One region of the Streptomyces sp. AHU1 genome, then DNA from elsewhere that is predicted to be linked to it. Evidence: riboswitches for the same ligand, from Rfam matches in the RefSeq annotation. Region 1 holds a riboswitch; each other region holds the start of a gene.
What was found. A riboswitch is a leader RNA that binds a small molecule or an ion and turns the genes downstream of it on or off. The one in region 1 is predicted to bind thiamine pyrophosphate.
Positions count from the first base shown of each region.

Region 2: linked by a shared signal. The riboswitch ahead of ACICHK_RS35890 (purine-cytosine permease family protein) and the one ahead of thiC (phosphomethylpyrimidine synthase ThiC) in region 1 are both predicted to bind thiamine pyrophosphate.
Region 3: linked by a shared signal. The riboswitch ahead of ACICHK_RS28560 (thiamine ABC transporter substrate binding subunit) and the one ahead of thiC (phosphomethylpyrimidine synthase ThiC) in region 1 are both predicted to bind thiamine pyrophosphate.

Region 1 is NZ_CP174283.1:4,486,924-4,497,206, forward strand. It holds gene ACICHK_RS20025 (LacI family DNA-binding transcriptional regulator) at 1-653, shown strand, start outside; gene ACICHK_RS20030 (metallophosphoesterase) at 855-1,997, shown strand; gene ACICHK_RS20035 (hypothetical protein) at 2,180-3,043, shown strand; gene ACICHK_RS20040 (VWA domain-containing protein) at 3,185-4,714, opposite strand; gene ACICHK_RS20045 (LysR family transcriptional regulator) at 4,711-5,655, opposite strand; gene ACICHK_RS20050 (VOC family protein) at 5,840-6,235, shown strand; gene thiC (phosphomethylpyrimidine synthase ThiC) at 6,292-8,112, opposite strand; TPP riboswitch at 8,105-8,261, opposite strand; gene ACICHK_RS20060 (YibE/F family protein) at 8,333-9,826, shown strand; gene ACICHK_RS20065 (SsgA family sporulation/cell division regulator) at 9,908-10,283, opposite strand, start outside.
Region 2 is NZ_CP174283.1:8,132,544-8,142,826, reverse strand. It holds gene ACICHK_RS35915 (phosphatase PAP2 family protein) at 1-563, shown strand, start outside; gene ACICHK_RS35910 (MBL fold metallo-hydrolase) at 609-1,379, opposite strand; gene ACICHK_RS35905 (hypothetical protein) at 1,569-2,186, opposite strand; gene ACICHK_RS35900 (phospholipase) at 2,327-3,694, opposite strand; gene ACICHK_RS35895 (alpha/beta fold hydrolase) at 3,845-4,678, opposite strand; TPP riboswitch at 4,872-4,965, shown strand; gene ACICHK_RS35890 (purine-cytosine permease family protein) at 4,957-6,357, shown strand; gene thiD (bifunctional hydroxymethylpyrimidine kinase/phosphomethylpyrimidine kinase) at 6,425-7,222, shown strand; gene gndA (NADP-dependent phosphogluconate dehydrogenase) at 7,420-8,862, shown strand; gene ACICHK_RS35875 (hypothetical protein) at 8,950-10,283, opposite strand, start outside.
Region 3 is NZ_CP174283.1:6,377,345-6,387,627, reverse strand. It holds gene ACICHK_RS28565 (ABC transporter permease) at 1-689, opposite strand, end outside; gene ACICHK_RS28560 (thiamine ABC transporter substrate binding subunit) at 665-1,723, opposite strand; TPP riboswitch at 1,839-1,944, opposite strand; gene rlmN (23S rRNA (adenine(2503)-C(2))-methyltransferase RlmN) at 2,032-3,138, opposite strand; gene ACICHK_RS28550 (GntR family transcriptional regulator) at 3,377-4,132, opposite strand; gene ACICHK_RS28545 (hypothetical protein) at 4,211-4,489, shown strand; gene ACICHK_RS28540 (hypothetical protein) at 4,631-4,813, shown strand; gene ACICHK_RS28535 (hypothetical protein) at 5,022-5,246, shown strand; gene ACICHK_RS28530 (GntR family transcriptional regulator) at 5,243-5,986, shown strand; gene ACICHK_RS28525 (hypothetical protein) at 5,983-6,285, shown strand; gene ACICHK_RS28520 (NUDIX domain-containing protein) at 6,810-7,244, shown strand; gene ACICHK_RS28515 (hypothetical protein) at 7,441-7,731, opposite strand; gene ACICHK_RS28510 (hypothetical protein) at 8,869-9,414, shown strand; gene ACICHK_RS28505 (hypothetical protein) at 9,706-9,930, shown strand.

The sequences.
Region 1 (10,283 bases):
TCAGCGAGCTGGTCCGCCAGGGGCTGCCCGTCGTCTCCGACGGCCGGCCCGTGGGATCGCTCCCGGTGACCGCCTGGGTGGACAACGACCACGAGGCCGCGGTCCTCGGCATCCTCGACCACCTGGCGGACGCGGGCGCCCGCCGCATCGGTCTGCTCACCGGCACCACCACGGACACGTACACCCACCTCTCCACCACCGCGTACCTGCGCTGGTGCGAGCGCGTGGGCCAGGATCCGGTGTACGAGGCCTATCCGGCGCACGATCCGTGCGCCGGGGCCGTGGCCGCCGACCGGCTCCTCGCCCGGCCCGACCGCCCGGACGCCGTGTACGGCCTCTTCGACCCGAACGGCACCGACCTGCTGGCCGCCGCCCGCCGCTACGGTCTGCGCGTGCCCGACGACCTGCTGCTGGTCTGCTGCAGCGAGTCGACGGTCTACGCCAGCACCGAGCCTCCCGTCACGACGCTCTCCCTCAAACCGCGCAGGATCGGCACGGCCGTCGTCCAGCTGCTGATCGACGCCATCGAAGGGGTCGAATCGGACCAACCGGTCGAGCAGGTGATACCGACGGAGCTGATCGTGCGGACCTCGTCGGAACGCCGGGCACCCCGTACGACCGTCAGTCCGCCCCGATCACCCGAACAGGGTTGACGCCGTTACGACGAGGACGGGGCAAGCACCGCCCAATCCGGGCGAAAGCCGCGGTGAACTGGACTCCTGTTCCGATTCACCACCCCTGGGTCATCACATGGCGCGATTCGCATTCCTATGATGGGCGGACGACACCGCGGGCCGCTGCGACCAGGCAGTCCGAACCGGTGCAGATGCGGCGCGATGGTGGTGGAGGGGTCGATGACTCAGGGGGCCGGTCAGGGACCCGAGGTGGTGCGGACGGCGACGTTGCGCGACTTCCGAGTACCCGGGTACGTCCACGAGACCGGTCCGTATGCGCAGAACACGCCTCACGGCGAGGGCGCCGGACCCGTCGGAGGGACTGGAGGGTACGCGTCGGGCGAGCCCAACCCGTACATGTCCGGGGAGTCCCCGTCGGAGTTCCCGGGAGAGTTCTCCGAGGGGTACACGCCCACGCAGCGTGATCTGCCGGTCATCAACCGGGGCGACACCCAGCAGGTCGTCGTCGACCCCTCGGGGGCGCCCGCCCCGGCCCCCGGCGCCGGGCCCGGCCCCCTGTACGTCGTCGGGGACGTGCACGGCTACCTCGACCAGCTCCTCGCCGCGCTCCAGGCCAAGGGCCTGGTCGACGCCGCGGGCAGCTGGTCGGCCGGCACCTCGCGCCTGTGGTTCCTCGGCGACTTCACCGACCGCGGCCCGGACGGCATCGGCGTGATCGATCTCGTGATGCGGCTGTCCGCCGAGGCGGCCGCGGCCGGCGGCTACTGCAAGGCGCTCATGGGCAACCACGAGCTGCTGCTGCTCGGTGCCAAGCGGTTCGGCGACACCCCCGTCAGCTCCGGCGCGGGCACCGCCACCTTCCAGGCCGCCTGGCTGCTCAACGGCGGCCAGAAGACGGACATGGACCGCCTCCAGGACCACCACCTGCAGTGGATGGCCCGCCTCGACGCCATGGAACTGGTGGACGGACACCTCCTGGTGCACTCCGACACCACCGCCTACCTCGACTACGGCGACTCCATCGAAGCGGTCAACGACACCGTCCGCGAAACCCTCACCCGCAACGACGCCGAGGACTGCTGGGACCTCTTCCGCAAGTTCACCCGGCGCTTCGCCTTCCGCGACGAGGGCGCGGAGGCGGTCCGCGAACTGCTCGGCGCGTACGGCGGCACGCGCGTCGTCCACGGCCACAGCCCCATCCCGTACCTGCTGGGCGAAGTGCTCCCGGAGGACGGCGAGGCCGGAGCGGGTCCGGTGATCGAAGGACCGCACGTCTACGCCGACGGCCTGGCCATCGCGATGGACGGCGGAGTGACCATGGCCGGAAAGCTGCTGGTCCAACAACTTCCGCTGGACATCTGAGCGTTCACCGGACAGGCGTCCGGCGGGCGGACCGCTCCGGACAGGGGGGCCAATTTCTGGAAACCCCCTGTCACGGCGTGCCGTCACCGCTCTACCATCGGCTTATCCGTAGCAGGCTCCCCTCCGTTTCTGCCCAACGGCTCGTCAGCGTGCGAGCCATCAGCCCTACGGAGCATCGGGGGATGCAGATGAACAGCGTTCCGCAGCACCTGTTGAGCGAGGACCGCCAGGAGTACGAGCGGATCCTCGATGAGGCGCTGCGCTCCGCACCACACCGCCCGGAACTCGCCGCTGTCGGCCAGCGGCTCAATCTCGAACAACTGCGCACCATGGCGCTCAACGCCACGGCCCTCATCACGACGGCCGCGTCGGACGAGTACGCGCACTATGTGAAGGTCCGCAGCGAACTGCGCCGCCCGGTGCGGACCGCCCCGGTCATGAGCGAGGAGACCGGCTCCGCGGAGCCGGGCACCACCGCGATGGGGCTCGCCACCACCGTGGGGGAGGTCACCGAGACCGCCGGTGCCGGCGCGGTCGCCGTCGTCGCGGTCCTCGCCCCCGTCCTCGCCGGGACGGCCGCGGCGATATTCCTGCTCGTGGGCTACGTCCTGAGGATGCTCGATCCCGAGCCGACCATCACCCAGACCCTCCTGACCACCGGATGGGTCTTCGGTGCGGTCACGGCGGCCGCCATCCTGGTCGCCGCGGCGGGACTGCTGCTGACCGCACTGCGCAACAGCTCGTCCTCCCTGCGGGCCGGAGCGGGCGACGAGCTGACCGAGCAGGTCACCCGGGCCAAGGAGGCCTGGCGTGACGCCCTGCTGGAGCGCGGCATCCTGCCGTTCCTCCGGGAGGCCCTCTCGGACCCGGACTCGGTGGCGCTGGACCGCCCCGCGCCGGCCCCCAGCCGCATACCCCACCTCGGTTACGGCCGACCGGGGTTCAGCAGTCCCGAGGACGGACCCGCGGCCGGCCCGCGCCCGAGCTTCTCCAGCCCGGACTTCACCAGCCCGGACTTCGGGGGGCCTGAACACCAGCCCGAGTGACCCGGCCGGCCGACGGCCGGGTTCACGGCGGGAGGGCCCGTGCGGATGCGCGGGCCCGTACACCGCGCTGCCGGTGCGGCCCGGTCCTGCGAACGGGCGCCGGGGTGTCGTGCGGGCGTCGTCCGCCGTCTTCGGGCCGTCTCAGACGATGCCCAGCCGCCGTGCCTCCTTCGTCCACGCCGGGAACTCGGACAGCAACCGGTCGTAGAGCTCCGGATCCGGTACGTCGGCGATGTCGTCGACCGCGAAGAAGCCGACGTTGTCGACGCGCCGGCCCGGCAGGGTGTCGAACCGCTCCAGCACGCCGTAGTTGGAGCGCCCCAGTCCGACGAACTGCCAGAAGACCGGTTCCTCCACCGCCTCCCGCAGCTCCTTCTCGATCTCCTTGTTGCGGTAGACGCCCCCGTCGGAGAAGAAGAGCACCAGCGTGGGATCGGCGGCCGGGTGCTCGCGGACGTACGCCCGGACCTCGGCGATCACCTTCTGCTCCTCGTTCTGGATCCCGACCGCCCGCATGTCCACCTGGCCCGGCAGCAGGCCCTTCTTCGGCTTCTTCCGCCGGAACAGGGTCAGTTCACCGACCCGGACATGCCGCTCCAGCCACTCCGGCAGGTCCCCCAGGGAGAGGTCCGGCAGCCGGGCCGGGTTCGACGCGAAAGTCCACGCCTGCATCTCCCCGTCGTCGTCCATCTGGGCCGCCACCGCGGCCATCCGCTCCACCACGTCGGCCACGACGCCCTTGGAGTACAGGAACGACATCGAACCGGAAGCGTCCAGCACCAGGATGACGCGGGCCCTGATGCCCACCGCCCCGTGCTTGCGCAGACTGACCGCCACCTGCTCCTTGCGCAGGGAGAGCCGCTTGCGCATGTCCAGGGGCAGCCGCTCCTCGCCCTTGACGAGACGAGGAGCCGCTCCGAAGGCCGGGGGCACGGGTGGCGCCGGAGGGACGGGCGCGGGCGGGGGGCCCGGAACCGGCGGGGGCGTGGGCGCCCACTGGGGTGCCGGTGCCGACGGGGGTGCCGGGGGTACGGACGCGGTCGGGGGCGCGGGGGCCGGCGGGGGTACCGGTGCCGGTGCCGGCGAGGTGGCCCCTGCGGCCGTGCTCCTCGTGTCCGTGCTCCCGGAGGTACCCGGCTCCTCGTCCACGCTGATCCCGAAGTCGGTGGCCAGACCGGCGAGCCCGGAGTCGTATCCCTGGCCCACCGCGCGGAACTTCCATCGACCGCCCCGCAGGTACAGCTCGCCTCCGATGAACGCCGTCTCCGTCGTCGCCTCCATCTCGAAGAACGCCAGTTCCTCACCGGTTCCGGCGTCGAGCAGCCTCAGTCGCAGATCCGACAGACGGCCGAAGGTTCCCCCGTCTGCGGAGGCGCCCAGGACCACCCGCTGGATCTCCGGCTCCAGGGTCCGCAGGTCCACCTCGACGGTGTCCGTCGTCCTCTCGCCCTCCCGCCGCTTCCCCAGGTGACGCACGGCACCGGAGGCGTGTTCGGGCTGGTTGTAGAAGACGAAGTCACCGTCGTCGCGCACCCGCCCGTCCGCACGGAGCAGCAGGGCCGAGGCATCGGCGTCCGGCGCGCCGGGGCCTCCGGACCAGCCGAGCACGACCCGCACCTGCTGCGCGTCGACGGGAAGATTGGCGCCCTTGCTCATCGATGTCGGTGTCATACGTCCAGTCTTCCTGGAGAAACCGCCGGTTGATCCGGCGGATACGCCTGCGAGTGGAAAGAGCCGACCGCGTCCGTCGCCGCCCGTACGAACTCGCGCAGCCGTTCGGTGGTGTTTCCCTTCATCCACACCAGTCCCCGTTCGATCGGTTGCGCGTCGTGAAGGGGTACGTAGGCGACATCGGGCCGGGGGTAGTACTGCCGCGAGTGCTCACCGACCGGGAGGACGCCCCGGCCCATGGCGACCAGGGTCAGCATCTCGGAGAACGAGCCGCCGACCGGGCCCTTCGGAACGGGTCGGCCCGAGGGGGTGCGGTCCGGTGTGCGGTCCTGCTTGAACCCCGTCGAGGTCACCTGTGGGTACTGCACCACAGGGTGTTCCGCGAGGACCTCGACGGACAGCCGCTCCTCGCCGGCCAGCGGATGATCCGCCGCGACGGCCAGTACCCGTCCCTCCCGCAGCAGAGCGGGCCCGCAGGCCATTCCGTCGAAGGGGAACGAGGCGAGCAGCACGTCGACCGACCCGTCCAGCAGACTCGCCCGGGAGTTGGACAGCTGTACCTCCCGCACGTCGACCCGGCAGTCGGGGTGCCGCTCGCCGAACCGTGCGACCGCTCTGAGGAGTGCGGGCGCCGTCCACTCACCGAGGAAAGCGGCCCGCAGCTCTCCGGTGACCCCCTTGCCGGCGTCGGTCGCCCTGCGCAGCGCTTCTTCCATTCCCGCGACCAAGGGCGCCAGATCGTCCGCCAGCCTCCGGCCGATCGGGGTGAGCCGCACGGAACGGCTGGTGCGTTCGAACAGCAAACCGCCGACTCTGCGCTCCAGTGCCTTGATCACCTGGCTGACCCGCCCGGTCGTGATCTGCAGCCGCGCGGCGGTACGGCCGAAGTGCAGTTCCTCGGCCAGCGTCAGAAACGTCTCGATCTCCAGCCGTTCCAGCATGAAACCCCCGTCGTTAAATCTAGCTCAACGGTCGTGCAGCAATCATGTCTTGATGGCGTCCGCCGCGAGGCGGATCGTAGAAGGCGTCCATCCGGCCGCGGGAGGAACCGAACCCGGCCGTGCCGACGAGATCCCCCGCCCTGTTCAGCGCGTGGCACCGCCACGCCGTCGCCCTGGAGACGACATGACCACCGTGCGCGTGAAGGCCTTCGACCACTTGGTCCTCAACGTCGAGGACATCGAACGGTCCCTCGGCTTCTACACCGGACTCCTCGGCCTGGAACCCGTACGCGTCGCCGAATGGCGGCGCGGCCAAGCCCCGTTCCCGTCGGTGCGGGTCACCTCGGAGACCATCATCGACCTGGTCGCCCACGCCCCTGAGGGGTCCAACGTCGACCACATCTGCCTCACCGTGGAGCCGCTGGACTGGGACCAGGTCATCGCCTCGGGATCCTTCACCGTGCTCGAGGGTCCCGTGGAGCGCTACGGCGCGCGGGGCGACGCCATCTCGGTCTACGTCCAGGACCCGGACGGCAACACCGTCGAACTGCGCTGGTACCCGCAGGACGTCACGTCGTGACCGTGCCGGGGGCGCGGTCCGGGTGTCCGCCCCGGACCGCGCCCCCGTGCGGTGGATCAGTCGGCCAACGGCAGATACACGCGGTTGCCCGCTTCCGCGAACTCCCGGGACTTCTGGAGCATGCCCTCGGAGATCTCCTCGGCGGAGGCGCCGTCGGCCACCTCGCCGCCGAACCGCTCGTTGATGTTCTGGCTGATCTTCATCGAGCAGAACTTCGGACCGCACATGGAGCAGAAGTGGGCCGTCTTGGCGGGCTCGGCCGGCAGCGTCTGGTCGTGGAACTCCCGCGCCGTGTCCGGATCGAGGGCCAGGTTGAACTGGTCCTCCCACCGGAACTCGAAGCGGGCGTCGGAGAGCGCGTCATCCCATTCCTGCGCACCTGGGTGCCCCTTGGCGAGGTCGGCTGCGTGGGCGGCGATCTTGTAGGTGATGACGCCGGTCTTGACATCGTCACGATCGGGCAGGCCCAAGTGCTCCTTGGGCGTGACGTAGCAGAGCATGGCCGTGCCCCACCAGGCGATCATCGCGGCACCGATGCCGGAGGTGATGTGGTCGTACGCCGGCGCGACGTCCGTCGTCAGCGGGCCGAGGGTATAGAACGGAGCTTCATCACAGATCTCCTGCTGAAGGTCGATGTTCTCCTTGATCTTGTGCATCGGGATGTGTCCCGGGCCTTCGATCATCGTCTGTACCTGAAAACGCTTCGCGACCGCGTTGAGTTCCCCGAGCGTCCTCAACTCCGCGAACTGTGCGGCGTCGTTGGCGTCCGCGATGGAACCCGGCCGCAGCCCGTCGCCGAGCGAATAGGTCACGTCGTACGCGGCGAGGATCTCGCAGAGTTCCTCGAAGTTCTCGTACAGGAACGACTCCTTGTGGTGGGCGAGGCACCAGGCCGCCATGATCGAGCCGCCGCGGGAGACGATGCCGGTCTTGCGGTTCGCGGTGAGCGGCACGTACGCCAGGCGCACGCCCGCGTGGACCGTCATGTAGTCCACGCCCTGCTCGGCCTGCTCGATGACGGTGTCCTTGTAGATCTCCCAGGTCAGCTCCTCGGCACGGCCGTCGACCTTCTCCAGGGCCTGATAGAGCGGCACCGTGCCGATAGGCACGGGGGAGTTGCGCAGCACCCATTCACGCGTGGTGTGGATGTTGCGGCCGGTGGACAGGTCCATGACCGTGTCGGCGCCCCAGCGGGTCGCCCAGGTCATCTTCTCCACCTCCTCCTCGATGGAGGAAGTGACCGCGGAATTGCCGATGTTGGCGTTGACCTTCACCAGGAACCGCTTGCCGATGATCATCGGCTCGATCTCCGGATGGTTGACGTTCGCGGGCAGCACAGCCCGGCCCGCGGCGATCTCCTCCCGTACGACCTCGGGGTCGACGTTCTCCCGGACCGCCACGAACTCCATCTCGGGCGTGATCTCACCGCGTCGCGCGTAGGCGAGCTGGGTGACCGCCTGCCCGGGACGCCCCCGGCGCGGCTGCCGCGGCCGGCCGGGGAAGACCGCGTCGAGATTGCGCAGCCCTCCGCGCGGGGACGTGTGCTTGATCCCGTCGTCCTCGGGACGGACGGGACGGCCCGCGTACTCCTCGGTGTCTCCCCGGGCGATGATCCAGCTCTCACGCAGCGGCGCCAGCCCCCTGCGCACATCGGTGTCGACGGCCGGATCGGTGTACGGGCCGGAGGTGTCGTACAACGTCACGGACTGCCCGTTGGTGAGGTGCACCTGGCGAACCGGCACCCGCAGATCGGGGCGTGTGCCCCCGATGTATGCCTTGTGCCAGCCGATGGACTGCTTGTCCCCGCCGTCCGGGGACGGCGGGGAAGCCCCGTCCGTCCGGCCGGAGGCAGGCGTGCGTACATCCTTGTCGGTCATGAGACCTACTCCCTACGCCGGCATTACCCGGTAACAGGTTCAGCGGTCGACGCAGCGGCTTCCGATCGTCGATGTTTCATGTGAAACATCGCGAAGACGGAGGTCAGCGCCCTCTCAGCCCGGTGCTCCGAGCTCCCGCGTGTGCAAAGGTGCCTCCACGCTAGCGTCATGTCTGGCGCGGTGAACAGAGGGCCCTTGACGTTCTTGCGATGATCGGGCGGTGACAACGACCCGGCAGCACCCGTTCCCTCCGTCCGAGCCACCGCGCCGTCCCGGCTCCGACGGCCACCATGGGCACGGTCCCGACGCCGGGCACAGGCATGAACACGGACCGGGCGGTGGCCACCAGGGCTCCGACGACGAACACGGTCCGGGTCCCGGCCGGGGGCACAGCACGCCTGCGAGCAGCGGACACGGGCATTCCCACAGCCACGGTCCCGCCGCGCCGGTCTCCAAGCAGCTGCGCAAGGTCATCGCCACGGTACTGATCCCCTTCGCGGCCGCGGTGGCGGTGGGTCTCGTGGTGCTGTGGCCCGGCGGCGCGCCCGCCCACGAGCGCACCGGTGTCGGCTTCGACCGGCAGACCCAGCAGGCGACGGTCACGAAGATCGACCAGGTGGACTGCAAGTCCGTGAACGCCTCCTCGGGGGCTCCGGCGGACGGCGCCTCCGCCGCCGGGGATTCCGCCGCCCAGCGCCGGGCGGCGGGGGAATGCAAGAAGGCGACGGTCCGGATCGACACCGGAAAGGACAAGGGCCGCACGTTCACCGAGATCGTTCAGCCAGATCAGTCACGGCAGCTGCACCAGGGCGAGAAGGTCGTCGTCGCGTACGAGCCCTCCGCCCCCAAGGAGCTCCAGTACTCGGTCACGGACGCGAACCGGAAACTGCCCCTGACGCTGCTCGCCGTGATTTTCGCGGTGGTCGTCGTGGTGATCGGCAGGATGCGCGGCGTCATGGCGCTGGTCGCCCTGGCCATCAGCTTCCTGATCCTCAACTTCTTCATCCTGCCCGCGATCCTGCAGGGCTCCGACCCGCTGCTCGTGGCCGTCGTAGGATCCAGCGCGATCATGCTGATCGCTCTCTACATGTGCCACGGCCTGTCGGCCCGGACCTCCGTGGCGGTGGTCGGCACCCTGCTCTCCCTGGTGCTGATCGGCCTGCTCGGCTCGGTCTTCATCGACTGGGCCGTGCTGACCGGCAACACCGACGACAGCACCGGCCTGATCCACGGTCTGTACCCGTCCATCGACATGAGCGGCCTGTTGCTGGCCGGCGTCATCATCGGTTCGCTCGGTGTCCTGGACGACGTGACGGTGACGCAGACGTCCGCGGTCTGGGAACTGCACGAGGCGAACCCCACGATGGGCTGGCGCGGCCTGTACCGCGCGGGCATCCGTATCGGCCGCGATCACATCGCGTCCGTCGTCAACACGCTCGTCCTGGCCTACGCGGGCGCCGCGCTGCCGCTGCTGCTGCTCTTCTCGATCGCGCAGAGCAGTGTGGACACCGTCGCCAACAGCGAACTGGTCGCCGAGGAGATCGTGCGCACGCTGGTCGGATCGATCGGTCTGGTCGCCGCCGTACCGGTGACGACCGCGCTGGCCGCCCTCGTGGTCGCCGCGGACCGCGAAGGCGGCGTGGCCGTCCCCGCGCAGCCCGCGGCTGCCAGGACGCCTGCACGGAGCGGCAGGGGCCGTCGCCGCAAGCACTGAGCCGTTCCTCGAAACGCTGAAACCATCCTGCTGTGGCGCCCCTAGTGAGGAAGCGTTACTCCGCTCCGGGCGGGCGGGGCTTCAGCCCGCGCTCTGCTCCTCCGTGAGGATGCGGTCGAGCACCGCGTCGAGGGACGTGTCGAAGCCCTCGAGGGAGCGTTCCTGCCCGAGCGGCACGAGCCGGTCCGTCCGGTCGAGGAACGCGACGAGCGGCGCGGTCCCGGACCTGAACAGCGCGTGATCGCCACCGACCTGAAGCCGGATCAGCACCTCGCCGAGTGCCTCCGGATCGGCCGGAGCGATGTGCACATCGCCGTCACCACAGGGCCCGCCCACCCCGTCGATCAGCAGTTCCCGCCCGAAAACCCAGGTCACAGGCGCGTCACCGGGCAAGTGGAAGGTCAATCGCACGGCGTACGGATCACAGGTCTCGTACCGCAGCTCGACAGGAATGCGG
Region 2 (10,283 bases), 3.6 Mb from region 1:
CGGACGAGGCGCTCGCCCTGGCGCGCGGCGTGACGTACACCGGCACGGGGGCCGTCCCGTACGCGCTGGTCGTCGTGGCCGGCCTCCTCCTCGGACGGACGGCACGGCAGCGGGTGCGCGCCGTCACCGTCTGCGTGTGCGTCCTGGCCGTCGCGCAGACCGTCCGGTTCGCCGTGATGTCGCTGATCGCCCGCCCCCGGCCCCCCGTGGAGGACTGGGCCACCCGGGCCTCGGGCTGGTCGTTCCCGTCCGGTCACACCACCACCTCCGCCGTCGCCGCCGGAGTGCTGGTCCTCGCGGTGCTCGCCCGCGCCCCGCAGTCCAGGAGGGCCCTCGTCCTGCTCATCGGCGGCTGGGCCGTGCTCGTCGGCCTGTCCCGCGTCTACCTGGGCGTCCACTGGTTCTCCGATGTCGTGGGCGGCTGGCTGTTCGCCGTCTGCTGGCTGAGCCTGCTCCTGTACGTCCTCGCGCGGTTCTTCCCCCGGGTCCACTCCTCGACGACAGCGCCCCGTCCCGGCCCGAGCCCCACGGCGGAGGAGCGCCACGACTCGCCTCGCGAATGATGGGACCGCAGGGCGGAGCGGCATGCCGCGCCGCGGAGCCTCCGTCTAGCCGATCGAGAAGGTGGCGCCGGGAGCGGCGTGGTCGACGGGGCCGTCGAACCGGGTCGCGGCGCGCGTCACCGCTTGCCGCGGGGTGAGGAAGCGGCCGACGTGCGTGACGACCAGCCGGCCCGCCCCGGCCGCGGCGGCCGTGTCACCGGCGTCCTCGGGCGTGTGGTGCACCTGTTCGCCCTCGGCCGGTGCCTCCGCGCTCTCGGCCTCGCACAACAGGACGTCGCATCCCCCGGCCAGTTCCGTGAGGCTCGGGCACGGCGCCGTGTCCCCGGAGTACACCAGCGAACCGCCCGCCGCCTCGATGCGCACGGCGAAGGCCGGAATGCCGTGCGACACCGCCCTGCTGGTCAGCCGGAGCGAGCCGACGGCCGTCCGGTGCCCGTCGTACAGCTCGGTGACCGCGAAGGCGGATTCGATCGGGCTGCGGACCGGGGTGTTGGTGAGGAAGCCGGCCAGCCGGTCGGCGATTCCGGGCGGACCGTAGAGGGGGATCGGCGCCGCGAGACGGATGTCCGAGTACAGCGCGCCGTAGTACGCGGTGAGCAGGTCCGCGCTGTGATCGGCGTGCAGGTGCGAGATCCAGATCGCGTCGAGTTCGTCCAGCCGCACATGGCGCTGGAGCGGACCGAGCGTCCCGCTCCCGGCGTCCACCCAGACACGGGTGTCCCCGCTCGACACCAGATAGCCGGAGCACGGATTCTCCGCGCTCGGATACGGCGTCGCACAGCCCAGGACCGTGAGGTGGAGAAGCCCGTCGCTCATCCCGGGATCCTAGGCCCTGTCGTCAAATTCCCGCCTGCCCCGCGACGCCCGGCACTCCCCCTAGCTCTTCGAGCAGGGGGTGCCCCCAGAGCACGCTCCCCCGAGCTCTCGGCTTCGCTCGAGCAGGGGGGACCCCCACGACGCCGCAGGGCCGCCCTTCGGGCGACGACGGGAATGTGACGACAGGGCCTAGGACACGTGATCCACACCCGGCGGAAACCCGTGGACGCCGTCGTCCACGTGCGCGCCCTCCGGGATGTCGAGGGGGCAGATTCCCCAGTCCCGGGCGATGGCCATGACGTGCTGCTCGTTCGGCATGCCGGCGTGCCAGTCGTCCCATTCGGCATCGCTCCAGTCCTCCCGGCACTCCTCCAGCCCCCTTTGTCCGACACCGAGCCGGCGCTCGATCCCGGTGGGCTCGCCGAGCCGCATGGGCACGTCGCCGGTGCAGCCGTCGTAGCAGTAGGCCCGGACGACTCGGCCGGCCTCCACTCTCGCCCAGGCGTGGTGCTCGCCGATGCGGTCGGTGCTGAAGTACTGGAGGTCGCCGAAGCGCCCGCCGAGCGTCCCGAGCCAGGACAGGATGGCGGGGCCGTCGCCGTCGCGCCCGTCGTCGAGGTGGATCCGGCCGTGCGCCAGGGTCCAGCCGTCCACGGGGGACGCCACGAAGACGCCCCGCGTGTACGCCGCTTCGGTCCCCGCCTCCCAGTCCATCGCCACCCGTCCGGCCAACCCGAGCGCGTCGGCGACCTCCCCGCTGCCGGCACCCGGCACGGCCAGCCAGGACGTCTTGTATCCGATCCCCATGGCGATCCCCTCCCACGTCTGTGGACGGGGATCCTGCCGTACGGCACCGACACGCGCCCTCGGCGTCCCGGCACGCACGTGAGCCCCGCCCGGTCGCACCCGAGGGGGAACGGCCGGGCGGGGCTCGCGGTCCCGTCCGGTTACGGATACACGTACGTGTTCAGGGTGTTCACCGCGGAGGCGGGGTCGCCCAGGTCGTAGCGGTCGACGGCGAGGTAGTTGGGCTTCTTGCGGGCGGCCGGCTCGCAGAAGCGGCGGGCCCGGTCGGCGAGTTTGGTGTTGTCCGTGCCGACGGTCCCGGCGATGGTGGCGTCGCGGAAGTGGTTCATGACGAAGAGGGGGCGGAAGCCCGGCTCGGTGCGGGTGAGCGGCACGTTCGTGTCCGCGCCGTACCAGCGGCTGTAGCAGGACCAGTCGGAGGAGCCGAGCCCCGAACCCATGGACCAGTAGTTCTCGACCGTCCACTCACGCTGGTACATGACGCCGAAGCTGTCCCGGGTCAGTCCGGCGGACTCGTCGGACGCACGGCTGTGGTCGGTGAAGACGAGCAGGCGCTGTCCGGCGGCGGTCAGGTCGGCGAGCTTCGGCCAGCCGTTCTCGCGCACGCCGGTCCGGTCGGGACGGTAGAGGACGTCGGACAGGCCGTTCACGCGGGCGAGTTCGGAGCGCAGGACACCCGGGTCGACGTAGTCCTCCAGGAAGACGGTGACGAACTGGTCGGGGTGCTGCTTCAGGAAGTCGACCATGCGCTGGAGGTCGACCCAGAGCGCGACCGGCCTGCTGACGAGGGTGCAGCTGTTGTGGCAGAGGATCGCACCGTCGGGCGTCTGGTGCAGGTCGAGCATGAAGCCCCGTACACCGTCCGCGAGTTGCTGGTTGATGCCGCGGTTCTGATTCGGGAAGAAGTTGACGAAGGGCGGGGCGAATCCGCCGTCCACGCCGTTCGCGTAGGCGTTGTGGGCGGTGAGGAACGTGACCTGGTCCAGGGTTCGCTGGTCCTGGGGCGGCATCGGCCGGGTCGCGGGCACGACCGGGGTGAGGTACCAGGAGGCGAGGGCGCCGGGCGAGCCGATCGCCAGCTGGGCCGGGTAGTTGGAGCCCGCGGATTTGTCGGCGACGGTCAAGTACCTGTTCGTTCCGGGGTTTTTGAGCGCGTACTGTTCGGTGCCGCTCGGTGTCACCTCCCACGCGGCGTCCGCGCTCGTACAGGCGACGGTCCGGGCCTGGTCGCCCGAGCGGCCCAGACAACTGCCCGCCGTGTCGGCGCTCTCGAGCACGAACGAGGAGCCGTTCTGGCGCAGGGTCCACTGCTGGTGGTCCTCGTTGCCCTTGGGGTTGTGCTGGACGATCGCGCCCGCGCTGTCGGCGGCGTTCAGTCCGGTGACGGCGCTCTGGACGTAATAGGCCCCGGTGGCGGGGACTTCGGCGGCTTCGGCGGGTGCGGGGACGGCAAGAGCGGATCCCAGTACGGCGGTGGCGGCGAACAGGGAGCGTCGGCTCGGTCTCATGGCACGTGTTCCCTTCCTGTGGGAAGCATGAGCATGCCATGCGAAGGCGGGTGGCCGGAGGCATCGCGGCAGGGATCACGTCAACCGCGGGAATCGGGGGATTCCGTCCGACTCGCTTCGGTGGAAGCGCCGTTCACCCGCCGGGCGGGGTCAGACGGCGCCGTACCGCGTCCCGGGGTGCTCGATCCGCGTGACGAACGCGGTGAGGTCGGCGACCACACGTTCGGGCTGTTCCCAGTGGACGCAGTGACCGGTCCCCGGATAGGCGAGGAAGTCGGCGCCGTGGACGGCGTCCAGGATGGTCCGCTGGTCCTCACGGGGCAGGAACTCGTCCTGTTCGCCCCAGACGACGAGGGTGGGCACCAGGATGCCCGCGAGGGTCGCGCGCAGATCGGTGTCGAGGAGACCGCGGACGGTGTCCTTCCAGACGTACGCGGGGAGTTTGAGGTTCTCCTCGATCATGGTCTCGACGAAGCCCCGGGCGATCGGGCGGGCCACCGTGCCGGCCAGGAAGTCCTCGACGAACGCGCGGGGCACGGGATCGGACAGGGTTTCCACGGCCTTCACCACCCTGGTGACAGCCGGTTTGTCCGCGAGGGTGCCGGGGACGCCGAGCAGCACCAGACCCGCGATGCGGTCGGGGTGGCTGCCGGCGACGATGCGCGCCGGTACGCCGCCGCTGGACGCCCCGACCAGGACGGCCCGGGAGATGCCGACCACGTCCAAGAAGGCCACCAGGTCCGCGGCGAAGTCGTCGGGGGTGTAGCCCTCCGGGGGCCGGCCGGCGTCGCCGTGCCCGCGCTGAGTGGGCGCGTAACCGTGCAGGGACGCCGGAAGGCGCCTCAGGAGGGGTTCGAAGGACCACCAGGAGTCGGCCAGACCGTGCACGAAGACGACCGGTGTGCCACCGGGGTAGCCGGCGTCGGCGTACGGGAGGGCGAGTCCTTCCCGCACCTGCGCGGACTTCAGGGAGATCACGGTCACGGCACCCTGCCTCCTTCCGCCCGGCCGCCGGGGTCCGGGAACCCGGGGGCAAAGAGCGAGCGGCGATCACTTCCGACAGTACCGAGGGGCGGCACCCGCCGCGCTGTGAAACGGTCCGGCCGGGGGCCGGGCACGGGTTCCGGCGGCGGGACCCGCTCCCGGCCGGTCCCCGGGAGCGGTTAGGGTGTGCGTCGTACCGGACACGGGGTGCCCGTCCGAGGGCTGAGATCACACCCGTCGAACCTGAACCAGTTCGTACTGGCGGAGGGATGTCTTCCATGCCATTGGCGCATGTTCCCGGCGGGCTGCCCGCCGACAGCCGGCCCGCCGTCTTCGACGGACGGATGCCCGCCGCACCCGGCGACCTGCGGGTGGAGGGGCACGGCATCGAGCCGGTCCCCGAGACCAACCGGTACGGCGGGGCCGGGCGCCTGTTCACCGTGTGGTTCGCCCCGAACCTGACGATGACGGGCGTGTTCACCGGCACCATCGGCATCGCGCTGGGCCTGGACTTCACCACCGCTCTCGCGGCGGTGGTCCTCGGAACCGTGCTCGGCGCACTGCCCACCGCCTATCTCAGCACCTGGGGCGGCCTCACCGGCACCGGTCAACTCCCGCTCGCGCGGCTCGCGTTCGGCCGCTCGGTGGTGCTGCCCGGGATGCTCCAGTGGCTGTCCTCGGTCGCCTGGGACGCGTTGATCGGCCTGTTCGGCGGGGACGCGCTGGCGCGGCTGTGCGGCTGGCCGTTCTGGCTCGGCGTGCTGGTGATGATGGCGGCCCAGGGGGCCCTGGGCGTGCTCGGCTACGAAGCGATCCACCGTCTGCAGATCGTCATGACGTTCGTGCTCGCCGTGGCCTTCGCGGTGATCGCCTGGCGGATGCTCGACGGGGTCCACCCCGCGACGACCGGGTCCGCGACCGGCGCCGACCGCGCGGGGGCGTTCGTGCTCACCAGCACCATCGCGCTGAGCCTGTCGCTGTCCTGGGCGCCGTACGCCGGTGACTTCAGCCGCTACCTGCCGCGCACGACGTCCCGCCCCCGGATGTTCTGGTGCACCCTGCTCGGGCTCGTCGCGTCCTTCGTCGCGGTGCAGGTCCTCGGGCTGTGGGGCGCGTCGGTGCTGACCGACCAGACGGCGGCGGGCGTGGACACGCTGCTGGGCGGCGGCGCCGCGGGCGCGTTCGGGCTGCTGGCCGTGGCGCTCGCCGCGGTGTGCAGCAACGCGATGAACGACTACAGCGGTTCGCTGGCCCTGCAGACCCTGGGGGTCCGGATACCGCGCCCGGTGGCGGCCGCCCTGGCCGCCGCGCTCGGCTTCCCGCTGGTGCTGTGGATGCACGCCGCCGACACCACGGCGCGCTTCCAGAACGTGCTGCTGTTCGTGGGCTGTTGGATCCCCGGGTTCGTCGCGATCGTCGTCGTCGACTGGATCGCCTGGGGGCGGGAGCGCGCGGGCGCCCCGGTCGACGTCTCCGCCGAGACGGCACGTCCGCGCTCCGGACGGCCGTCGCTGGTGGCCTTCGTCGCGGCGTTCGGCGCGGCCGTGCCGTTCATGGACACGAGCCTGTACGTCGGTCCGGTGGCCGACGCGCTGCACGGCGCCGATCTCTCCTACTACGTGGCGTTCCTCGTCGCCCTCGCCCTCTACGCCCCGCTGCGGCTGCGCCGCCGCGCCTGAGGGCCGCCGCCCGTCGATCCGCCGGTCGCGGGCCCCGGCCCGAAGCCGTACCCGAGAGGAACCCCTCATGACCGTACCGCCCCGTGTCCTGACGATCGCCGGATCCGATTCCGGCGGAGGCGCAGGGATCCAGGCCGACCTGAAGACCATGCTCGCGCTGGGCGCCCACGGGATGAGCGTGCTCACCGCCGTGACCGCGCAGAACTCCGTGGGCGTGCAGGGGGCCTGGGAGCTGTCCGAGGAGGCGGTGCGGGCCCAGTACCGCAGTGTGGTCGACGACATCGGCGTCCAGGCCGTGAAGACGGGGATGCTCTCCTCGCCCGGACTGGTCGCCACCGTCGCCGAGTTGCTGTCCGACGTGGGCGCCCCGGTCGTCGTGGACCCGGTGAGCGTCTCCAAGCACGGGGGCCGGCTGCTGGCCGACGACGCGCTGGACGCCGTACGGACCCTGCTGCTGCCGCGGGCGACCGTGGCCACCCCGAACCTCGACGAGGTCGCCCAGCTCACCGGGGTGAAGGTGGACGGCGAGACGGGCATGCGCCGGGCCGCCGGGCTGCTGCTCGCGTTCGGTCCCCGCTGGGTGCTGGTGAAGGGCGGCCATCTGCCCGGCGAGGCCGTCGACCTGCTCACCGACGGAACCGCCGAGCACTGGCTGCGCGCGCCGCGCCACGACAACCGGCACACGCACGGCACGGGGTGCACGCTCGCCTCGGCCGTCGCGGTGGGCCTGGCCGAGGGCCTCGAGGTGCCGGAGGCCGTACGACGGGCCAAGGCGTACGTGACGGCCGCGATCGAGGCCGGTTTCGCGCTCGGCGCCGGCATCGGACCGGTGGACCACGGGTGGCGGCTGCGCCGGGAGGGCTGACCCCTCGCGGCCGTCGCCCGCGGCTCCCGGCGGCCCCCTCCGCCCGGCGCCGGACACCCGTTCCGCGGTCCCGCACAGCTCCTGCCCCGGACGCTGAACGCCCCGGCCCCTCCCGTGCGTACTGATCGGAACAGCGACAGTCGTCTGCTCGCCCGTCAGGTACGCGGACAGGCAGAACCGGATCCAAGGAGCACACCATGAAGGCGACCGCGCAGATCGGCGTCACAGGGCTCGCGGTGATGGGCCGCAATCTGGCCCGCAACTTCGCCAGGAACGGCTACACCGTCGCCGTCCACAACCGTACGCCCGCGCGCACCAAGGCACTGGTCGAGGAGTTCGGGCACGAGGGCTCCTTCGTCGCGGCCGAGTCGGCCGAGGACTTCGTGGCGGCGCTGGAGCGCCCCCGCCGCCTCATGATCATGGTGCAGGCGGGTGCCGCCACCGACGCCGTCATCGAGGAGTTCGCGCCACTGCTCGAAGACGGCGACATGATCATCGACGGGGGCAACGCCCACTTCTCCGACACCCGTCGTCGCGAACAGTCGCTGCGCGAACGCGGCATCCACTTCGTCGGCGCGGGTGTGTCCGGCGGCGAGGAGGGCGCCCTCAACGGGCCGAGCATCATGCCCGGCGGCTCCCCGGAGTCGTACGCCTCGCTCGGCCCGATGTTCGAGTCGATCAGCGCCAAGGTCGACGGCGAGCCCTGTGCCACGCACGTCGGCACGGACGGTGCCGGCCACTTCGTCAAGATGGTGCACAACGGCATCGAGTACGCCGACATGCAGCTGATCGGCGAGGCCTACGACCTGCTCCGCCGTGTCGGCGGCTACACCCCGCCGCAGATCGCGGAGATCTTCCGGCGCTGGAACAAGGGCCGTCTCGACTCGTACCTGATCGAGATCACCGCCGAGGTCCTCGCGCACACGGACGCCGCGACCGGGGAGCCGTTCGTCGACGTCGTGGTGGACGCCGCGGGGCAGAAGGGCACCGGCCGCTGGACCGTGCAGACCGCGCTGGACCTCGGCTCCCCGGTCACCGCCATCGCGCAGGCGACCTTCGCCCGGGCCGCCTCCAGCCAGGACGGGCTGCGCGCCGCCTACCGCGGCCTGCCCGGCGGCACCCACTGGGACCTGTCGGGGACCGAGGCCGAGCGCTTCACCAGCCAGGTCGAACACGCCCTGTACGCCTCGAAGCTGATCGCCTACGACCAGGGCTGGAAGATGATCCTGGACGCCGCCGCCGAGTACGGCTGGGACATCGACCTCGGCGAGGTGGCGAAGATCTGGCGCGGCGGCTGCATCATCCGCGCGGCGTTCCTCGACCGCATCCGGGCCGCGTACGCCGTCGACCCGGGCCTGGTCAGCCTGCTGTCCGACGCGGGGTTCGCCACCGAGATCAAGGACGCCCAGGTGCCGTGGCGCGAGGTCGTCTCCATCGCCACCCGCAGAGGCGTCCCGGTGCCCGCGTTCTCCGCGGCCCTGTCCTACTACGACACCCTGCGCGCCGACCGCCTGCCGGCCGCCCTCACCCAGGGCCAGCGCGACTTCTTCGGCGCCCACACCTACCGGCGCACCGACCGCCAGGGCAGCTTCCACACGCTGTGGGGCGAGGCGTCCCGCGACGAGACCGAGATGCTGTGACCCCACTCGGGTGACACACGGACGAGGAGCGGGCCGCACACCCCGGCGGGGGACGTGCGGCCCGCTCCCGCGTGTCCGCCCGATGCCTCAACCGCCTTTCACGGCAAGCCTGTCGACACTGCTCACGAGCTCCCGCATCACGGCGGGCGGCAGCGACGGGTTGGCGGCGGCCGCTTCCGCCACCTGCGCGTCCTCGTCGGAGAGCAGTTCCACGATCACCCGCGGCGGGAGTGCCGGGTGACCGGCGGCCCGGGGCCTGGCCTCGCGGTCCGCGAGGTAGGAAAGCAGGGCTTCGGCCGACGCGTTCGGGTGCCCGGCGATCGCCCGGAACGCCTTCTGCGGGGGTGGTGCCTGCCGGGTCAGGTACTCCAGCAGCGCCGGACTCGCGTCGGGGTTGGTCGCGACCTTGGCGAGGACCCTGACTCCGTGCCGGTCGGTCATGGCGCGCAACAGGCTCTCGGAGAGCCCCGGATGAGGGGCGACGGACTTGACCACCTTCGCGTCGGGGTCACCTGCCAGCGCGTCGCGCATCTCGGGCGGCAGATCACGGCGTTGGGCCACGAGCATGCGCGCCGCCGGGTCCGGCGACCGGGCCAGGTCCTCGATCTCGGCGGCCGTCGCGGCGGCGACGCGCGGGAGCAGAGTGGCGGCGGCCTTGGCGGTCCGGGCCAGTTCGGTGAGCACGTCGAGCGGGACACGGGGATGGCGGGCGAGGGCCCGGCGCACCTGGGGGTCCCGGTCCCGCGCCAGTACGCGGATGACGTCCTCGCCGGTCGCGGGGTTCTCGGCGAGGTCGGCGCGGACGCCGGGAACGGGGTCCGCGGCGAGCCGTGCGCACACCTCCGGCGGCAGGTCGGGGCGGGTGGCGAGCGGCCGGCGCAGCTGGATCGAGGGGTGGTCCGCGAAGGGGACGACCGCGTCGGTGGGCGTGCCGGGGTTGCCGAGTGCCGCGATCCGTATCTCGTGGACGGTGGATTCGTGGGAGCCGTCGCAGGAGTCGCCCGGACCCAGGTGGCAGTCCGGCAGGGAGCACTCGGGATCATGGGCGAAGGGGGTCGCCTCGCGGTCGCAGACCAGGCAGTGCCGCGCGGGCGGCAGTCCCTCGCCGGTGATGAGCGCGGCCAGTACGTCCGGTGGGGTCGCCTCGTTGAACGCCACCGCGCGGCGGACCTCGGCGTGCGGGTGCCCCGCGAGCCTCGCGGCCGTTTCCGATGCGGTCCGCAGCGCGAGTTCCGCGACGACGCACGGATCCGGGTCCGCGGCGAGCCGGTCCACCACGTCGGCCGGGAGGCCGGGGCAGGCGGCCAGCTTCTCCCGGCGCTCCACCGCGGGATCCGCCGCGAGGAGCCGGGCCCACTCCGGGCTGCCGGACCCCTCGTCGAGCAGGGCGAGGGCGGTGTCCGGCTGTGCCACGGGATCGA
Region 3 (10,283 bases), 1.9 Mb from region 1:
GCGGCGGCGGCCACGGCGGGGCCGAGCGCGGGCAGCGTCACCCTGCGCCAGGCCGCGAGGCGCGAGGCGCCGAGCATGCGCGCGGCCTCCTCCTGGCGCGGGTCGAGCTGCGACCAGAGCCCGCCGACGGTCCGTACGACGACCGCGTAGTTGAAGAAGACGTGCGCGAGCAGGATCGCCCACACCGTGGTGTCCAGGCGCAGGCCCCACAGCTCGTCGAGCAGCCCGCCCCGGCCGACCAGCGCGAGGAACGCCGTGCCGACGACCACGGTCGGCAGCACGAAGGGCACCGTCACCACGGCTCGCAGGACCTGTTTGCCCCGGAAGTCGAAGCGCGCGAAGACGTACGCGCCGGGGAGCGCGACCAGCAGCGTGAGCGCCGTCGAGGCGAGCGCCTGCCAGGTGGTGAACCACAGCACGTGCCGGATGTCGGACCGGGTCGCGACGTCCCAGATCCGGCCGAGCTGCCAGCCGCCGTCCCCGTGGAGCCCGCGCGAGACGATGGCCGCGACCGGATAGGCGAAGAACACCGCGAAGAACGCGACGGGCCCCGCCATCAGGGCGAACCGCGCCGCGTCCTGCCGACGGGCCCGGCGCGGAGCCCGGCCGGCACCGGCCCGCCCGGCGGCTCCGCCCGGTCCGCCGGTCCGCGCCGGTCCGTCCGCTACTTCAGTACGAGCGATGTCCACGACTTGACCCACTGGTCGCGGTCGGCGGCGATCTTCGCGGGCGCCAGGGTCTCGGGATCCTTGGCCGGCGGACCGTACCGCGTGAACTCCGGCGGCACCTGCGCGGCCTCGCGCACCGGGTAGACGAACATGCTGAGCGGCATGTCGTCCTGGAACTCCTTGCCGATCATGAAGTCGAGGAGCGCCTTGCCGCCCTTGGCGTTCCCGGCGTGGCTGAGCAGCCCCGCGTACTCCACCTGGCGGAAGCAGGTGCCGGTCGCGACCCCGGTCGGGGCCGTGGCGGGCTTCGGGTCGGCGTAGATGACCTCGGCGGGCGGCGAGGAGGCGTACGAGACGACGAGCGGCCGGTCGGCCTTGGCCTTCTTGCCGCCCGCGGACCCCGAGAACTCCTCGTTGTACGCCTGCTCCCAGCCGTCGACGACCTTGACCCCGTTGGCCTTGAGCTTCTTCCAGTAGTCCTCCCAGCCCTTGTCGCCGTAGTGGGCGGCGGAGCCGAGCAGGAAGCCGAGGCCCGGCGAGGACGTGGCGGCGTTCTCGGTGACGAGGAGGTTCTTGTACGCGGGATCGACCAGGTCGTCGAAGGACTGCGGCGGCTTCAGCTTGTGCTCGCTGAAGTACGCCTTGTCGTAGTTGACGCAGATGTCGCCGGAGTCGATGGGCGTGACCCGGTGCTTGTCCTGGTCGATCCGGTACTCGGGCAGGACCAGGTCCGCTCCCTTCGCCTCGTACGGCTGGAACAGTCCGTTGTCGAGCGCGCGGGAGAGCAGGGTGTTGTCGACGCCGAAGAACACGTCGCCCTGCGGGTTGTCCTTGGTCAGGATCGCCTTGTTCACCGCCTGCCCGGCGTCGCCGTCCTTGAGGACGCGGACCTTGTACCCGGACTGCTTCTCGAAGTCCTTGAGCACGCTCTTCGACACGACGAACGAGTCATGGCTGACGAGCGTGACCGTCTTGGATCCGCCCGAGCCGGAGGCTTCGGACGAACTGCACGCGGTCAGCACGGGCAGCGCGACGAGACCGAGCCCGGCGGCCATGACCGCGAGCCGTCTGCCGCCGCTGATGTTGGTGATCACTGATTCCTCCTGGGTGACCAGGAAGAGACGCGGCCCCGCCCGGGACCTCTGACGGTTCCCGGGCAGGGCGCAACAGCTTGAGTAACGACCGAACTTCCTACCCAGAATGACCTGGGCAAGGTTCAGAGGGTCTGCGGTCTGTCCCGCACTCTCAGCGCTGTGGCGCTCCCCTGTCGGAATATGAAGATGTCGGACGGTGGAGATGCCGGACGACGGAGTCGTCCGACCATGATGATGTCGGACTACCGGACGGGCCGACTCGACTCAGACTACCGCTCGGTCGCGGCGAGCTGGCCGCACGCTCCGTCGATCTCCTGGCCCCGGGTGTCCCGGACGGTCACCGTGACGCCGTGGGCCGCGATCGCCTCGACGAACGCCTTCTCGTCCTCGGGCCGCGACGCGGTCCACTTCGAGCCCGGGGTCGGGTTCAGCGGGATGAGGTTGACGTGCACGGGCTTGCCCTTGAGCATCCGCCCGAGCCGGTCACCACGCCACGCCTGGTCGTTGATGTCGCGGATGAGCGCGTACTCGATGGACAGCCTGCGCCCGGACCGGTCCGCGTATCCCCAGCCGGCGTCCAGCACCTCGCGCACCTTCCACCGCGTGTTCACGGGGACGAGGGTGTCGCGCAGCTCGTCGTCCGGGGCGTGCAGGGAGATCGCGAGCCGGCACTTGAAGCCCTCGTCCGCGAAGCGGTTGATCGCGGGAACGAGGCCGACCGTCGAGACGGTGATACCGCGCTGCGACAGCCCCAGCCCGTCCGGCTCGGGGTCGGTCAGGGCCCGGATCGCCCCGACCACCCGCTTGTAGTTGGCGAGCGGCTCGCCCATCCCCATGAAGACGATGTTGCTGAGCCGCGCCGGCCCGCCGGGGATCTCGCCGTCACGCAGCGCCCGCATGCCGTCGACGATCTGGTGCACGATCTCGCCGGTCGACAGGTTCCGGTCGAGGCCGGCCTGTCCGGTGGCGCAGAACGGGCAGTTCATCCCGCAGCCCGCCTGCGAGCTGATGCACATGGTCACCCGGTCCGGGTAACGCATCAGCACGGACTCGACGAGCGTGCCGTCGAAGAGCCGCCACAGGGTCTTGCGGGTGGTGTCCTGGTCGGTCGACAGGTGCCGCACGACCGTCATCAGCTCGGGAAGCAGCGCTTCCTGGAGCTTGCCGCGCGAGGCGGCCGGGATGTCCGTCCACTGGGCGGGGTCGTGCGCGTACCGGGCGAAGTAGTGCTGCGAGAGCTGCTTGGCACGAAACGGCTTCTCACCGATCGCGGCAACCGCCTCTTTGCGCTCGGCGGGCGTGAGATCGGCGAGGTGCCGCGGCGGCTTCTTGGCTCCGCGCGGCGCGACAAAGGTGAGTTCTCCGGGTGCAGGCATAACCCTTCCAGTGTCGCAGATCATCCGCGGGGCCCCAGGCCAGAGAGGGGTAGGGACGGTCACCCCTGGGCGGCCTCTGTCAGCTTCCGTCGACCTCGCACGGCCCAGGGACGGCCCAGGAATGATCTTGGACGGGACCCCTGACCAGCTACGAACGAGGGCAGGGAAGAGTCGGGGACGGACGAGGGGCATCGACACCCGCGACGCCCCGCCTCCACCGACAATCAACGATCAACGATCAACGATTGATCGGAATCTCGTAGACGATCTCGCAGTGAGCGACGGGCACCACGATGTCCGCCGTCTCGACGGGCCGTCCGTCGTCGCTGTAGTACGTCCGCCGGATGTGCGTGACCAGCGCGGCCTTCTGGATGCCGAGCAGCGACGCCTCTTCGGCGGTCGCCGTCCGCGGCTCCGGCTGCTCCACGGCGTGGCTGATGGTGACACCGATCGCGGCCATGCGGTTCACGACACCGGCTCCGGCGTGCGGCCCTCCCTCGGGGAGGACGACGAGCGTGCCTGCGGTGAGGTCGTACGGCTCCCAGCTCGTCGAGAGCTGCACCGGCCTGCCGTCGGCCAGGAACTCGTACGTCGTCCGGACGCACAGCTCACCCTCGTCGATCCCGAGCCGCGCGGCGATGTCGGCGGGCGCCGGCACCTTGGCGTCGGTCCGGCTCTCCCAGTCCCCCGCCCTGCCGATGTCTCGCATGTCTGCCCGGAACGGTGACCCGTCGCGCCGCTCCCGCGCCGCCGACCGGACCACCCGCACCCGCTGCCGGGGCTCGGCGACGTAGGTGCCGGATCCGGCGCGTCCCTCCAGCAACCCCTGGGAGATCAACAGCTCCTGCGCCCGGCGGACCACGTTCTCGCCCACGCCGCACTCCTGGCCGATCTGGGTGCGGGAGGGCAGACGGTCACCCGGCTCCCATACGTGCTCCGCGATCCGGCGCCGGAGTTCGTCGGCGATGCGGAGATAGGGCGGCTGCTCAGGCATATGGAAAATCTAGTCCACTAGCCCTAATCTAGTTAACTAGCTTCACTGAAAGTGATCGCTGGTGACGGAGGCTGTCCTGTGCCCGCTTCGGGAGTTAGCGCGGCGGCCATCGCCGCCCGCCTGTCCGCCCTCGGGCTTCCCGCGCGAGTGGAGGAACACCGCCGTCACACGTCGGTAGAAGCAGAGGTTCCGGACGGGCTCTCCGCCGAGTCATGGCGGGAGGTCCTGGACGTGGTGGCCGAGGCCGACCGGTTCGGGCTCCTAGCCACCAGCTTGAACGGCCGCACCCTCTGGGCGGTCGTACGCAGAACGGTCCCCACGACGGGCGATGTCTGGGGACCGGGCCATCAGCGATAGGAGCTGACCAGCGTGCTCAACCGTATCCGCCGCGCCGTCTCCCGCACCAGGGCGCGTCACTCCGCCAAGGGCAGGCACAGCCGCCCCTTAACGGCCGTCCACCGGCCGACCGCTTCCGCTCTCCCCGCATCCGCTGACACGGTGACGGCCATCCTGGGGCGGACCTCCACCGACTCAGACCGCCGACACTCGCTCGCGGCTGAAGACATCGCACTCGTCCGCCCGTACGTGCTGGCCCGGGAGAAGCGTGTGCGCACGCGCTCGGTGGTCGTCGCTCCCCATCTGCCGAACAGCGCGTGGTCGGCCCTCGCGGGGGTCCACTGATGCCCTCAATGCGGTCCCGCCGACATCTCGGCATCGCGGACGCCTCGGCCGTCCCCTACCGCTCGACCGCCTGTCGCATCGGCACGCACCCGGCCTGCGCGGAGTCCTCCCCGGCTGCGGCCCCGGTCGACCTCCCGGTGATCTATGAGGCATGCGACTGTCCGTGCCACCCGTCAGCCGACCGATTCCCTGCCGCAGAGGTGGAGCGATGAGTGCATGGGCCCCCGGCGGCGCGCTGGTCGCCAGCGTCGAGGTCACCGCGGCCACCGTGCAGCGCGGCGACGTCATCCAAGTCGGCGGCCACGCCGCCCGGGTGAGAGACCTCTTCCAACTCCCCCAGGGGGCCAAGCAACTGGTCTTCGAGTCGGGCGAACTGCTGACCATCCACGCACGCACCCGGCTCCTCGCCGTGCGCTCGCTGAGAAGGCGGTGACCATGTCCGTGCCCTCTCGTCACCACAACATCGCGGACGACCTCCGCCGCCAGATCGCGACCGGCCGTATCCAGCCCGGTGAACGCCTGCGGTCCGAAGCCGACTTGGCCGACCGGTACAAGGTCAGCACAGTGACGCTACGAAGAGCTCTCTCCGTGCTTCAGGGAGAGGGCCTCGTCGAGAAGATCCACGGCAAGGGCAACTTCGTCCGCCTCCCCCTTCGCAAGATCATGTACGTCGGCGGCTGGGGAACCCTGGACCCGTGGACCGCCGCCGAAGCGGCCCTGCGTGTCACCGTTCGCACCACCCCGGTTCCAGCACACGGACAGCTCACGACCTTGCTCAACGTCCCTGCGGGCAGCCCTCTCACCGAGTTCTCGTGCCTCAGCTTCGAAGGAGCGTCACCGCACGGACTGGCTCGCATCTACATCCCGCGCGACCTGGCACCGGCCGGAACACTCGGCAACGAATCCACGTACGGGGAAGCAGCCACGAGATTCGCCGTGCTCGGTCCTGCGCCGGCCGTTGTCCGGGAGACGGTATGCGCCCGCCCACCGACACCGGATGAGGTATGGGCCCTTCGGATCGGCTCCACCGTGCCCATCCTCGCCATCACGCGCACCGCGACAGACTCCGCCGGGCGCGTTGTTGAAGCCGCACTGCTGGCCTTCCCCGGCGACCGCATTGACGCGGCCTTCACCACCCACCACATGATCGACGAAGGGCAGACGCAAGGATGACGGCACAAGACGAACTGCGACTCCTCCCGTGGTCGGGCCCCGGCGGAAACCCCTGCTACCTGAGCACCGACGACCGGGACGGCTTCATGTCCCGCCTGGCGGACAACATCGAATCGGTCCAACTCGGCACGGCCGCCAAGCTGCTGGAGCGAGCCTCCGAAACCCTCGACGACCAGGACGCGGACCCGGAGGAAAAACAACGGCTGGCGAAGGAACTGACCGGGGCCCTACGAGACGTCCTCCGCGTCGCAATCAGCCGCGGTCACCTACTGGCGGTAAACGAACCGCACAGCATCTGAAGAAGCGGCCGTACAACGACGCTTGCCGATGACGCTCCTCCCTTCTATACGGGGAGGGAGCCCGAAGACCAACCCGGGCCCCCTCCCCGTCGCGCTGCGCCGACCCGGTGCAGACGCATCGCACACCGAGGCAGAGACGAACCCTTTTGCGACCGCCTGAACCTCAGCCACCGAAAGTCAGCCACGACGGCGGGCGCGCCGACCGACCAGGCGCGCGTAGCCTCGCTGTACTCCCACCAGGCTCAGCCACGTCATCGCCCGTCGACCAGCGCATGCTTCGACGGCCGATCCGGGACAACGATGCCTGAGCCATCAGCTTGGGAAGCTGTGAGCATTTGGGGACGGTACGGGCGCTGACCTGTGTGAACGGTGGATGAGCGGCCCTGCTGGGCTTGGGACCCTTCCTCGTGATTCCCCACTGTTCCCCGCTCGTTCTGGTGCGCCAGTGGTACGCCGGGCCCATCCCCGTTCGTGTCTGTTCGGTTCGGGCCTCCTCGTCGGCGTGGGCGCACTACCGTCAGCGTATGAAGGTCCGTCACAACGTACGTGCGGTTCTACTCGATGGCGGTCAGCTGGTGTTCCTGCGCCGAGGATGGCCGGGCGGCACCTCCTACTACACGACCGTTGGTGGGGGCGTCGAAGCTGAGGATGCCGACCTTGAAGCGGCTCTACGCCGTGAAGTGATGGAAGAGATCGGTGCCACGATCGGCCCGGCAAGCGAGTTCCTGACCTTGATCGAGCCGGGCGACAAGGTCACCGTCATACAGCACTTCTTTCGTGCTGACGTGCTGCACATGGATCTCAACCGCCGCAGCGGCCCTGAGCTTGATGATCCTGACATAGGCGACTTCTCGCCGGTGCGAGTCGCGTTGGAGACGTCAGTGGTGAGAAGGCTCGAACTCCATCCGCCCGAACTCGCCGACTACCTAAGGGAGCACGCCGAGAATTGGGGAGCTTGAGGGCTGACGCGATGGTCAGACCTTGGGCGATGACTGCTTCGTCCCGAAGCAACTTGGGTGAGTGTTCGGCCTTGGGCTGGTGCCTGCGCTGCCAGTCCACTGGCGTTCGCATCCGTCCGTCATTGTCTGCTGCTGGCGTTGTCACGCAGTTAGACACTCACCTGAGGCTGGCGCGCGCTCTGGCGGGGCCTGGCCCTCAGGGACCAAACACATCCAGCGCGCCGAGTACGAGGCACACAGTGCCGAAGAGGAAGAACCCACCCATGACTATCGCGGCTGCTCCGAGCTTCATAGCGCCGGCACTCTTGCCCTCTTGCGGCACAAGCGAACCCGACGCCTGCTGTCTGAAGTCGAGATACGCAGGCAGCCGTCCGGTTCGCCGTAGCGTCCGTCCGACACTGATGAGTGCTATGCCAAAGAACAGCGTGAGCAAGCTCGTCTGGAGCTGGTAGGCCGGGTCATGCCCGTCCGAGACAGCGATGATCACGAAAGTCCCCCAGGACGTGCCGGACTGCGCTGCTGTCCGGCGGAAAGAAGCGCCCCATCTTGCCTGACGGCTAGCCCCTGGGGAAAACCCGTTGGGTCGGGGGGCTGTGACCTGGGGATCTGCCGCTGATCTTTGCGACCCACCTGTCACTGTCGGTCGTCACCGGTGGCCTCGGCGACCTTCGGACGGCCCAGGGACGGCCCAGCCCTGGCGCACTCGACTGACGGGACCTTCGACAGCCCCGTCCGAACCTCAGCCGCCGACTTCGGAAACGCGGTGCGCGCAGTGCTCAACCCCTCCCCGCGGCGGCGTCTCTCGCGGCGTCGCAGCGGCCAGTAACGTTGGGGAGCCTGAGGCGTACGCTGATCGCGAGCTCTTGAAATGTAGGCGTAGAGGGGGGTGAGCCTATGCGCCGTAAGTGCTAGAACCTCGCCACGCCTCCCATGCACCGCCTCAAAGGCGCGCCTGTTCATCATTCCGGCGTAGAGGGGATCGCTGTGAAGTCGGTGAGGTGGTTCTTCGAGGAGTTCACCTTCAAGGGACTGTTGCTCATCCCGGCCGCGATCCTGGTGGTCGCTGCGTTCGCGGCCGTGATCATGTTGGTGTCACCCGATGACGGGCCACGGCGGCCAACGGACTCACCCACCTCCACGAGCTTCGCCCCCGGTTGGGAGTGCGCCCAAGACCCTGAGACAGGCGATGTTGGTGACTGCTGGGAGCTGAGTACGCCGTAGTTCACGTGTCGGCCCTGCCGAGCTAGCGGGCGCGGAATGCATCCACTGGCGATCCTTACTGACCACTGCCGCATCGGGCATGGCTATGGCGCGGTGACCTCTTCGTCCCGAAGCAACTTGGGTGGAGCTGCCTGCTTGGGTCGGCTCGGCTCTCACCTGCGCTGACGGTCCGCTGACGTCCGTACTCGTCCGCCGCTGTCCGTCAGCGTTGTCACGCAGTTAGACACTCAGCACGCCCCAGACACCTCCGAGTCCAGGGCACCTTGACGACGGCTCTCATCCGCTCGGACATGCGACTGACACGGCATGCCTGCAGAGAGGAAACCCACTGGCTCGCCAGCGGGTAGCCGATCAAAGCTGACAGTAAGGTCGTCCCGGGAACGAACCGATCGACAGGGGGGCCATGTCGGGGCAACTGTTCACGTTGATAGGCGTGCTCGTTGGTGCCGCAGCGTCCTACGTGGGCGGAGCCCTCATGGAAAGGTCGCGCTGGCGTCGCCAACTCTCGACGCGATGGGATGAACGTCGTCTGGAGTCCTACCTCCGGTACGCAGACGCGATCAAGAGATTCACGTCCTTGGCGGGGCGCCTGGCTGCAGGCAAAGGGCTGTTTGATCTTCCCCAGCCGCTCGCACAGGAAGCTGGCTTGACGATGTTGGCTGACGCCGAACTGGAGCGGGGCTACGCGTTCGAGGCCGTCCTCCTCATGGGGGACGCTGAAACCATCTCGGCGGCCAGGGCGCTGCAGCGCCATGCCTGGGTGCTGGAGCAGTTCGCTCGTGACCAGCGTTCGGGAACACCGGAGGACTGGACGCGGGCTTTCAGACAGTTCCAGGAGAAACGTGACATGTTCTACCTCACCGCTCGAAAGAGCTTGGGCGTAACCACAAAGTTTCGCCTGCGGTCCGAGGACCCCGCCGTCCTGGGGACAGACCCGCGGCGGTCGTAGCAGTCGGCAGAGTCGCAAGGGGCAAGTGATGATCTGTCTTCTTGCCCTGGGTCTTGCCGGAGATCTTGGTGACCTGCTGCTTCCCAGCTCAGGGGCGGTGGGCTCGTGCGCCCGGTGGTCGACGTTGGTCGTCATTGGCCGCTGTTGAGCAACCTCGGACGGCCCAGAGACGGCCCAGACGAGCCCGATCTCGGGAGCTCTGCCAGAAGCCGGTCACTACTGCCCAGTACTTCCCTAGTCTGTGGCCACCGCGCGGGGTTGGGGAGCCGCCGCAGACAGCAGGGGGACAAAGTGCTGATCGTTCTCATTGGGTTGGCTGTGGGTGCCGCATACGTGTGTCACGGAACGCCGCTCTTCGTTCCAGCGGTAATCGTCGCGATCTGCGCCTTCTGGTCTAACGGCGTCATGGCCAACTTCCGTCGCACCGACGAGGTCCCGCGCCTTGCAACGGTAGTGAGCCTAATCTGCTTCGTCCTCACACTCGCTTTCGGCATCGCGGGGCTGGTCATCAGCTGAGCGCGGGGCGCCAGCACCGAGGCTCGCGCCCTCAGCTTGGGAAGCTGAGGGCATTTCGGGCTGATTCGGTGGCTGACCTGGGCGAACGGCTGAACTGTGGCCTTGTAAGCGACGCTTGCATTCACCGTGACTCCCCCTTGTTCCCCGCTCGTTGTGGTGCGGTTGTGGTGCAGCCCGTGTCGCCGAACTGCTTAATCAGCGGCTCCTTCTACCCCCTGGCGTGAGGTCGTGCTCACGCCTAGCGTGCTCGCCGCGGTTCCACGTGATGACACCTTTCCCGTCGGGCATAGCCCCCGGGAACGTTCACGCTGACGGAATCCCAGAAGGGCTCGGACTCCCTAAAGTGCCCACCT